2 regions of the Ensifer sp. EB106-05-01-XG146 genome follow, and region 1 is predicted to be linked to the other one. Evidence: riboswitches for the same ligand, from Rfam matches in the RefSeq annotation. Region 1 holds a riboswitch; the other holds the start of a gene.

Region 1 (5,016 bases):
CCTTCACCCAGAGCGGCTGGGTGCAGAGCTACGGATCGCGCTGCGTGCGTCCGCCTGTTATCTTCGGCGACGTTTCGCGACCAAACCCGATGACGGTCGAGTGGGCGACCTTCGCGCAGTCGCTGACCGATCGCCCGGTCAAGGGCATGCTGACGGGTCCGGTCACCATGCTGCTGTGGTCCTTCGTTCGTGACGACCTGCCACGTTCCGTGGTGTGCCGGCAGATCGCGCTAGCACTGCGCGATGAAGTGTCGGATCTCGAGGCGGCCGGCATCGCCATCATCCAGATCGACGAACCGGCACTGCGCGAAGGCCTGCCGCTGCGAAATGCCGATCGCAAGGCCTATCTCGACTGGGCGGTGGAGTGCTTCCGTCTCAGTGCAGCCGGGGTGGGCGATGCGACCCAGATCCACACCCATATGTGCTACTCCGAGTTCAACGACATCATGGCCGCAATCGCGGCGATGGACGCCGACGTCATGTCGATCGAGACGTCGCGATCGAAGATGGAACTGCTCGGCGCCTTCACCGACGAGGCCTATCCGAACGAGATCGGCCCGGGCGTCTACGACATCCATTCACCACGCGTGCCCGGCGTCGAGGAAATGGTGCATCTCATCGAAAAAGCGACCGAGGGCCTCACGCCGGACCAGATCTGGGTCAATCCCGATTGCGGACTGAAGACCAGGCGCTGGGAAGAGACGCGGCCGGCGCTCGTTAACATGGTCGCCGCCGCCCGCTCGCTTCGAGCGGCTTTTGCCGCCGATACGCGCGAAGCCGTCAAAGCATGACGGGGCAACACGAAGTCACGATGGCGCCGGGGGAAACCCCGGCGCCACAAACCCTGATCGACATCGTTTTTCCAGGCGATACCAATCACCATGGCACGCTCTTTGGTGGCGCCGCCCTCGCGTCGATGGACCGGATCGCTTTCATCGTCGCCACCCGCCACGCGCGCGTTCCCTTCGTCACCGCATCCTGCGACCGCATCGATTTTCGTGCGCCTGCGCGCATAGGTCAGATCGTCTGCTTCAGCGGCCGTCCGGTTCGTGTCGGGCGCCGCTCGATGGTGGTCGAGGTCGAGATGATCGCGGAAGACATCGCCACCGGCAGCCGCGCCCTTTGCAGCAGGGGCACCTTCACCATGGTCGCGATGCCCCGTGCCGATGAAACGGATTGGATGCTGCCGCCGCTCGATGTGGCAACGGACACGCCCGAAGAGGCGGGCACCCTACGCATGGTCGACATCGTCTTTCCCGGCCAGGCCAACAGCTTCGGCGCCATATGCGGTGGCAACGCCCTCGCGCATATGACGAAGGCCGCATTCGTCGTCGCGACGCGCCGGAGCCGCCGGGCGACCGTCCTTGCCTCCTGCACCGGTATGGACTTCAAGCACCGGATCATGATCGGTTCGATCATCGAACCCATCGCCCGCATTGTGCGGACGGGTCGCAGTTCAGCCGCCGTCGAGGTCGAACTCTGGTCGGAAGAGCTCCTCACCGGTCTGCGACAGCGGACTGTTACCGGAACGTTCGCTATGGTCGCCGTCGACGAGGACAACCGGCCCGTGGCCGCTTTCGCTGCTTGATGGAATGGGGCGTCCGCACCAGGGGCGCCCTATCCACAACCTTGGTGCCAACCGGCTGTTTACTCCCCGTTATCCACACTGCAAAAGAAACCACCCTCCTACCCCCGCCTTCCACATACGGAACCTATTGACGCAGATTTGCGATGAACTACTATATCTAGTGTTCGAGGTTCTTCCGATTCGCAAGGATTGGGAGCTAAGACGGGAATACGGTGCGCCGGCGAGTTTCCGCTGAGGCTATGCCGTAGCTGCCCCCGCAACTGTAGACGGCGAGCGACTGTCCGGATTTGGACCACTGAGGCATGAGGCCTCGGGAAGGTCGGGATGGAAGCTTTGACCCGTAAGCCAGGAGACCTGCCTCGATCACCAAACGTCCACGGGCGGGGTGTCCGGAGGGGTTGAGTGCGTGGCAGGATGAGCCTGCCCGATCGTCTCGACGTCTCCCCGGCAGCCCGTCGAAAGCTTCGGGGTGAAGTCATGCCAGTTTCTTCCAGTTCAGATCCACCTTCTGCGGACGGGTGCGCGTTGTTGCGCGCCTGATCGAAAGGCCGCGCCTTGAAAACCCGCATCCGCGGAATTCCTGAGCGCCCGACCAAAACGAGCCGGCCCGGTTGCGTAACCGACCTTGGGCCAGCTTGACGACGTCAACTCCGGTCGAGTCGACCGGGGAGCGATGTTTCGTGTCCAATCGCCAACACCACGGTTCGCGTTCGCGCGATCCGACGATTTTTTGCGCCCATTTGCCAGACCCTCACGAGGAACCCATGTCGATCACCGTCTACAGCAAACCAGCCTGCGTCCAATGCACCGCCACAACCCGTGCGCTCGACCGCCAAGGCATCGATTATCGCATCGTCGATATCTCCGAGGATTCCGATGCATTCGCGCTGGTGCAGGGTCTTGGCTATCGGCAGGTCCCGGTCGTCGTCGCCGGCGAGCGGCATTGGGCGGGTTTCCGCCCGGACATGATCAGCGCGCTTTCCTGAAGGACGCGGGCGATGGGCCTGATCGTCTATTTTTCCAGTCGCTCGGAAAACACCCATCGCTTCGTCGAAAAGCTCGGCCTTCGCGCCGCCCGCATACCGCTCAGGGAAGGTATGGACGCACTTACGGTCGCAGAGCCCTATGTGCTGATCGTGCCGACCTATTGCGGCGACGATGGCCGCGGGGCGGTGCCGAAGCAGGTCATCCGCTTCTTGAACGACGCGGGCAACCGCTCTCACATCCGCGGCGTGATCGCAGCGGGCAACAGCAATTTCGGCGCGACCTACGGGATCGCCGGCGACGTGATTTCGGCCAAGTGCCGGGTACCCTATCTCTACCGGTTCGAGCTGCTCGGGACCGACGAGGACGTCGCCAATGTCAAAAACGGGATGGAACGATTTTGGACGTCACGACACTCGAACGCCCCTTGAAGGCGACGGAAGCAGCGCTCGACTATCATGCGCTGAACGCAATGCTGAACCTCTATGACGAAGAGGGACGGATCCAGCTCGACAAGGACCGGCAGGCGGCGAAACAGTACTTCCTCCAGCACGTCAATCAGAACACGGTGTTCTTCCATAACCTCCGGGAAAAACTCGATTATCTGGTGACCGAGGGCTATTACGAGCAGGAAGTGCTGGACCAGTATTCCTTCAACTTCGTGCGCGATCTCTACGATCATGCCTATTCAAAGAAGTTCCGCTTTCCGACCTTCCTCGGGGCGTTCAAATACTACACGTCCTATACGCTGAAGACCTTCGACGGAAAGCGCTACCTGGAACGCTACGAAGACCGTGTCTGCATGGTGGCGATGGCCTTGGCGCGCGGCAACGAGGGGCTTGCCCGCGATCTCGTCGACGAGATCATCTCCGGCCGCTTCCAGCCGGCAACGCCGACTTTCCTCAACGCCGGCAAGAAGAGCCGCGGCGAGCTCGTCTCCTGCTTTCTGCTCCGGATCGAGGACAACATGGAGAGTATCGGCCGCGCCATCAATTCGGCGCTGCAGCTTTCCAAGCGCGGTGGCGGCGTGGCGCTGTCGCTCACCAACATCCGCGAGATGGGCGCGCCGATCAAGCAGATCGAGAACCAGTCATCCGGCGTCATCCCGGTCATGAAGCTGCTCGAAGACAGTTTCTCTTACGCCAACCAACTCGGCGCGCGCCAGGGAGCCGGTGCTGTCTACCTGCACGCCCACCACCCCGACATCATGCGCTTCCTCGATACCAAGCGCGAAAACGCCGACGAGAAGATCCGCATCAAGACGCTGTCGCTCGGCGTCGTCATCCCCGACATCACCTTCGAGCTCGCCCGCAACAACGAGGACATGTATCTGTTCTCACCCTATGACGTGGAGCAGGTCTATGGCGTGCCCCTCACCGAGATTTCGGTGACCGAGAAGTACCGCGAGATGGTCGAGGATGCCCGCATCCGCAAGCGCAAGATCAAGGCGCGCGACTTCTTCCAGATCATCGCCGAGATCCAGTTCGAGAGCGGTTATCCCTACATCATGTTCGAGGACACGGTGAACCGGGCAAACCCGATCGCCGGGCGCATCACCATGAGCAATCTCTGCTCGGAAATCCTGCAGGTGAGCGAAGCGAGCGCGTTCAACGACGACCTCTCCTACAAGCACATGGGCAAGGACATCTCCTGCAATCTCGGTTCGCTGAACATTGCGGCTGCGATGGACAGCCCGGATTTCGGCCAGACGATCGAGACCTCGATCCGCGCCCTCACCGCCGTCTCCGAAATGAGCCACATCTCGTCCGTGCCCTCGATCGAAAAGGGCAACGACGACAGCCACGCGATCGGCCTCGGGCAGATGAACCTGCACGGCTATCTCGCCCGCGAGCGCATCTACTACGGCTCCGAGGAAGGCATCGATTTCACCAACATCTATTTCTACACGGTGACCTATCACGCCATCCGCGCGTCGAACCGGCTGGCGGTCGAGAAGGGCAAGAACTTTGCCGGCTTCGAAAACTCGAAATACGCGTCGGGTGATTATTTCGACAAATACACCGAAGCCGAATGGCTGCCGGCGACCGAAAAGGTGAAGGGCCTGTTCGAGGAAGCCGGCATCTCGATCCCGACTCAGGAAGACTGGCTGGAGTTGAAACGGGCGGTGATAGCTGGCGGCCTTTACAACCAGAACCTCCAGGCCGTGCCGCCGACCGGTTCGATCTCCTACATCAACCACTCCACTTCCTCGATCCATCCGATCGTCTCGAAGATCGAGATCCGCAAGGAAGGCAAGATCGGCCGCGTCTACTATCCGGCCGCCTTCATGACCAACGACAATCTCGAATATTACCAGGACGCCTACGAGATCGGGCCGGAGAAGATCATCGACACCTATGCGGCCGCCACCCAGCACGTCGACCAGGGCCTGTCGCTGACCCTGTTCTTCCGCGACACGGCAACGACCCGCGACATCAACCGTG
Region 2 (5,016 bases), on a different contig from region 1:
ATTACGGCCACGTGCTCGCCTGGGAGCCGCCACGACTACTGGCCTATACCTGGAACGAAGAGACCGGCACCCCGTCGGAGGTCCGCTTCGAGCTCAGCCCCCGCGGCGACAAGGTGCTGCTCGTCGTCACCCATAAGCGCATCGCCGACCGCGCGGTCATGACCAGCTTCTCCGCCGGCTGGCACGTACACCTCGACATTTTGCGAGCTCTGCTCGAAGGCGAAAAGCCGGCAGCCTCCTGGAGCAAGTTTGCCGACCTTGAAGCGCAATACGACGCGCGTATTCCGAAGCCCTGACGGCGGGATGGGCTTGAAGGTCAGGACGCGTGCAGGCGCCGGCAAGGATCGACTTGCCGGCGCTTTTCGTCAGGTGCGGGCGAAACCGAGAACGAAAAACGCCAGCGCGCCGATCGAGGCCCATGTGCGCACGTGGTTCCACCAGACCCAATCGGTCAGATAGCGCTCATGCCAGAGATCGGTCGCCGCCTGACCGGGGGCTGCCGCGGCGAGCGCGTCATTCATCGGCACGTTGAAGACAATGGTCACCAGCAGTACGCCAACGACATAGGCAATGCCACCGGCGGCAAGCCACCACCTGCCCTCGCCGCCCGAGATGAAGGCGACGACGACGAGCGCCAGGGCGAGCAGCGCCGTGCCCATGAAGGCGCTGAGGAAGATCGGGTTCTGGATCACGACATTGATGGCGTTCATCGCGGCGATCCCCTGCTCCGGCGGCAGCCGCGACAGGGCCTGCATGATGCAGACCGAGAAGATGAAGAAAAGCCCGGCCATCAGGCCGGAACCGATCGCGGCGGCAAACGCCAGAGCGGGGATCAGCGGGATCATGCGGCAAGACTCCAAACACCAGTTGCTGCGGTTTCCCGGGCGTAATCGGCAAAGTCGCGCGGACGCCGCCCAAGCACGCGCTCGACATCGGACGTCATGCTGGAATTGCGCCCGTCGAGCACCGAGGTGAAGAGATAGCGGATGAGTTCGACATAGTCATCCGGCACGCCGTCCGCCTTGAGATGCGCTGCGAAGTCGGAAACCGGAATGGCCTGATAAGAGATCCGACGGTTGGCGGCCGCGGCGATCTCGGCGACGGCCTGGGCAAAGGTCATCAGGCGCGGGCCGGTCAAGGCATAGACCTTGCCGATATGCGCATCGTCCAGAAGGGCCTCAACCGCCACGTCGGCAATGTCGTCGCAACTGACGAAGGGCTCGGTGACCTCGTCCACCGGCAGGAAGACCGAACCACTCACCACGCCGTCGGCCAGGAAGCCTTCGTCGAAGTTCTCGAAGAACCAGCTGCCCCGGATGACCGTCCAGTCGGCGCCGGAGGCCTGCAGCGCACGCTCGGAGGCTTCCGCCTCGTCCTCGCCGCGGCCCGACAGGAGCACCAGCCGCTTGATGCCGGAGCGAACGGCAAGGCTCGAGAACCGGTCGATGACGTCGACGGCGCCCGGCACCGCCAGATCGGGCTGGTAGCAGACATAGATGCGATCGACATTTTCAAGGGCGGGCGTCCAGGTCGCCTCATCCGTCCAATCGAAGGAAGGCGACGCCGAACGGGCGCCGATGCGGACCGCTATGCCCCGCTCCCGAAGGCGATCGGCCACCCGCCGCCCCGTCTTGCCGGTACCGCCCAAAACCAGTGTGACTTTCCGAGACATCGTTTCCTCCTGAGGTTCCATCAACAAACATGAGCATCTCTCACATTTGCAAATGTGATAAATCCTCGTATTTTAGGAGTCAAGTCAAAATGTGAGCATTACTCATGATTCCAGATGCAAGTCCCGCCACGCTTCCCGCCGACGACGAGCGTGCGCTGCGCCGGACGCCGAGCCAGAAGCGCAGCCGCGAGCGCGTCGAGCAGATCCTTGCCTGCGCGACGGCGCTCATCCAGGAGAAGGGCAGCGACGCCATGCGCATGAGCGAAGTCGCTGAAAAGGCTGGGATTTCGATCGGATCGCTGTATCAGTACTTCCCCGACAAGGCGGCAATCGTGCGCACGCTGGCCGAGCGCTACAATGCGGTCTGCAACGAGTGCATCGCGGCCGAACTGGCCAAGGTCACGTCGATAGCCGAACTGCGCGACGCCTTCTCGCTGCTGTTCGACATCTACTACGACATGTTCCTCGCCGAGCCGGTCATGCGCGACATCTGGTCGGCGATGCAAGCCGACAAGGCGCTGCGCGAGATCGATCTTGCGCAAAGCCGCGCCGGCGGAAAGCTGCTTGCCGATGTCTGGGCCCGCCTTGTGCCGGAGACGCCGCGCGAAGAGATCGACAGCGCCGCCTTCCTGATCATGCATCTCGGCGACTGCACCATGCGACTTGCAGTCTCGGTCGACCGGGCCGAGGGTGACCAGATCGTCGAAGCCTACAAACGCATGACCGTCAAGGATTTTGTCGCGGATGGACCGCGCGGCGGCGCGCACTCAATTGACAACTCCATGACACAATCCTAATCATCTGGGATCGATTGGTTCCCGGGACGCGAACGTGTTTCGGGAGTAAACGGGAATGTGACGGATGGACCCAAGCTGGGCATTCAAATCACGGCCGACCCCGCGACTGTAGAGCGACGTCGATCCACCGTTCCGGAGCGATCCGGAAGAAGCCACTGGCAAGACCGCGAGAGGGCGGCCGAGCTGGGAAGGCGAGGCAGATCGAGGGCATCGAGCCCAACGCCGTGAGCCAGGAAACCTGCCACTCGATACGGGCATAGGGCCCAACCGGGAATTTCCCGATGCCATCACGGAGGTTGTCATGGCTACGTCTACCATTTCGAGCACCCCGCTCTCCCTCAGCGATCGTCTGACCGCTGGCGTCATCGCGCTCTTCATCGGCGCATTCCTCGTCTTTGGCGCCGGCCTTGCCAACTCGGCAGTGCTGCACGACACGGCGCACGACACCCGCCACTCCTACGGCTTCCCCTGCCACTGACCGATGCGCCGGAACGTGAACAACGTTCCGCATCGAACAATCTGCGGACCTGAACGCATCCGGCCCGAGCCGGATGGAGGGCTGCGTGCATCCCGGTTTTTCCGGCGCGCGAAGGCCATCCGCAGCATAGGGAAAATGGGAAGGCTCGAGGACCACGCCATAGGGCGTGGCTTTTGTCGTTATCGAGGGATTTCAAGATGATTGTCAGAACGCTTCTGGCCGCGATCGTGGCTGGATTGATTGCCGGTGTCTTCATGACCGGCGCCCAGGAACTGCGCGTCACACCGCTGATCCTGCATGCAGAAGAATTCGAAGGCGAGGCACCGGCCGCTACCGAACAGCCCGCCGCCCAGCCGGGTGCGGCACAGCCGGCCGCAGAAAACCACGACCAGCATTCGTCGCTCAAAGCCGTGTCGCCGTTCGGCGCTTTCCTCGACGCTTTGTCGCCGATCACCCCGGCCTATGCCCATGAGGGCGAGCATGAGGAAGGCGGCATCATGTTCGGCATGAGCCGCTTCTCCGGCACGCTGATGGCGAACCTCGTCACAGGTTCCGGCTTCGGCCTGCTGCTCGCCGGCGTCAGCCTGGTGATCGGCTACCCGATCACGCTCAGGAACGGCGCGCTGTGGGGCGCCTGCGGCTGGCTTGCCGTGCACATGCTGCCGGCGATCGGTCTGCCGCCGGAACTGCCGGGATTTCCGGCAGCCGAACTCGGCGACCGCCAGACCTGGTGGCTGGTGACCGTGGCGCTCTCCGCCGTCGGCCTCTATCTCGTCGTCCTGCGCGAGGAGATCGTCTCCAAGGTCGCAGGCCTGGTGCTGATCGCAGCACCCCATGTCTACGGTGCGCCGCAGCCGCTCGATATCACCAGCAACGTTCCGGCCGTGCTCGGCGCCGAGTTTGCGGTTGCCGCACTCGCCACCACGCTTGCCTTCTGGATCGTGCTCGGCGTCGTCTCCGGCTTCATCAACGAGCGCTTCGTCAAGGCACAGTGATCACTGATCACAGATCGTCAGCAAAGCGACGGCGGGGTTCAGGTCCCGCCGTTTTGCATGAGATGCGCCGCCAGCCGCGCGCGGCGATCTTCCGGCTCCAGCAGCACGCAAGTGTCGCAGAAACTGCCCCCTTCCGTCTTGAAGTAGAGACAGCAGCCGCAACGGATCCGATACTGGCGCGACAGCTCAGCGCCGCTTGCCGGATCGAGAGCCGCGATCTGCTCGTAGCAGAGCTCCTCTGAGTAGAGCCGCGAACCCGGTCGTTTGACGATCGCCAGCGCCTCGGCCATGCCGCGCGCCTCGTCGCCGATCGCGCGGCCGATTTCCAGGAACGCGCCGGCCAGGGCATCGGCCGCGAGCCGCCATTGCGCCCCGCTCGACAGCCCTGCTCGCGCTTTCAGAACCGCAACGACGGGTGCCAGATGGGCGATGAAGCCCTGTTCGAATGCGCTGACGCCTTCGCCACCCTGGCGCTCCGTGGCCGGCGGATGCAGGCGAAAATGATAGCGCTTGCCCGCGATTTCGACGCCACGGTGAAGCCGCGTCCAATCCTCGAAACGAATGCCGGCCACCTCCGCCTGCAACCCGGCGCCGAGATGGAACGCGCCAAGGACCACGCTCAGCTGGCGGCTATAGAAGGCGATCAGATGCGCCGCCCGGATCCGGTCGGTCATGCCGACCCCAAAGAAATCCTGATAGGCGAGCCCCGCCTCGAGGCCAGCGCTGCCCGCAGCCCAGAAGTCGCCCGGCGCGCTGAAATCACTGGCCGCCGGCCCGAGCGAGACGGCAGCCTCGGGAAACTGGGTACGCAGATGGTCGGCGACGGCCAGCGCCTGCGGCGCAAACGCCGCGGTCTCCGCTGTCGGCCGGTGGTCGTTCAAGCGCATGCCGTCTCCGTCGTCCATTCTCATCCTCTGGCGCAGGATGCGGGCGGATTACCACACGCGCCTTCCCCCTCCTGCAGCCAGCCACCGTCGAAGCCCGCCCGTTCAAGGCCGAGGCGGATCGCCGGCATGCTGCGCATCAGTGCCCAGCTAAGGCCGCTTTGCCAGTTCTCGATCATCATGACAACGA

The links. A riboswitch is a leader RNA that binds a small molecule or an ion and turns the genes downstream of it on or off. The one in region 1 is predicted to bind cobalamin.
Region 2: another riboswitch for cobalamin. It lies ahead of AC3WVQ_RS12150 (CbtB domain-containing protein); the one in region 1 lies ahead of nrdH (glutaredoxin-like protein NrdH).

What each region holds. Positions count from the first base shown of each region.
Region 1 covers NZ_JBYTDX010000002.1:1,598,419-1,603,434, forward strand. Annotated here, with positions in the region: gene metE (5-methyltetrahydropteroyltriglutamate--homocysteine S-methyltransferase) at 1-791, shown strand, start outside; gene AC3WVQ_RS27385 (acyl-CoA thioesterase) at 788-1,588, shown strand; cobalamin riboswitch at 1,739-1,964, shown strand; gene nrdH (glutaredoxin-like protein NrdH) at 2,353-2,574, shown strand; gene nrdI (class Ib ribonucleoside-diphosphate reductase assembly flavoprotein NrdI) at 2,587-3,003, shown strand; gene nrdE (class 1b ribonucleoside-diphosphate reductase subunit alpha) at 2,973-5,016, shown strand, end outside.
Region 2 covers NZ_JBYTDX010000001.1:2,450,578-2,455,593, forward strand. Annotated here, with positions in the region: gene AC3WVQ_RS12130 (SRPBCC family protein) at 1-296, shown strand, start outside; gene AC3WVQ_RS12135 (anthrone oxygenase family protein) at 366-845, opposite strand; gene AC3WVQ_RS12140 (NAD(P)H-binding protein) at 842-1,672, opposite strand; gene AC3WVQ_RS12145 (TetR/AcrR family transcriptional regulator) at 1,777-2,469, shown strand; cobalamin riboswitch at 2,468-2,729, shown strand; gene AC3WVQ_RS12150 (CbtB domain-containing protein) at 2,771-2,947, shown strand; gene AC3WVQ_RS12155 (CbtA family protein) at 3,145-3,942, shown strand; gene AC3WVQ_RS12160 (ferric iron reductase) at 3,981-4,847, opposite strand; gene AC3WVQ_RS12165 (glucoamylase family protein) at 4,850-5,016, opposite strand, start outside.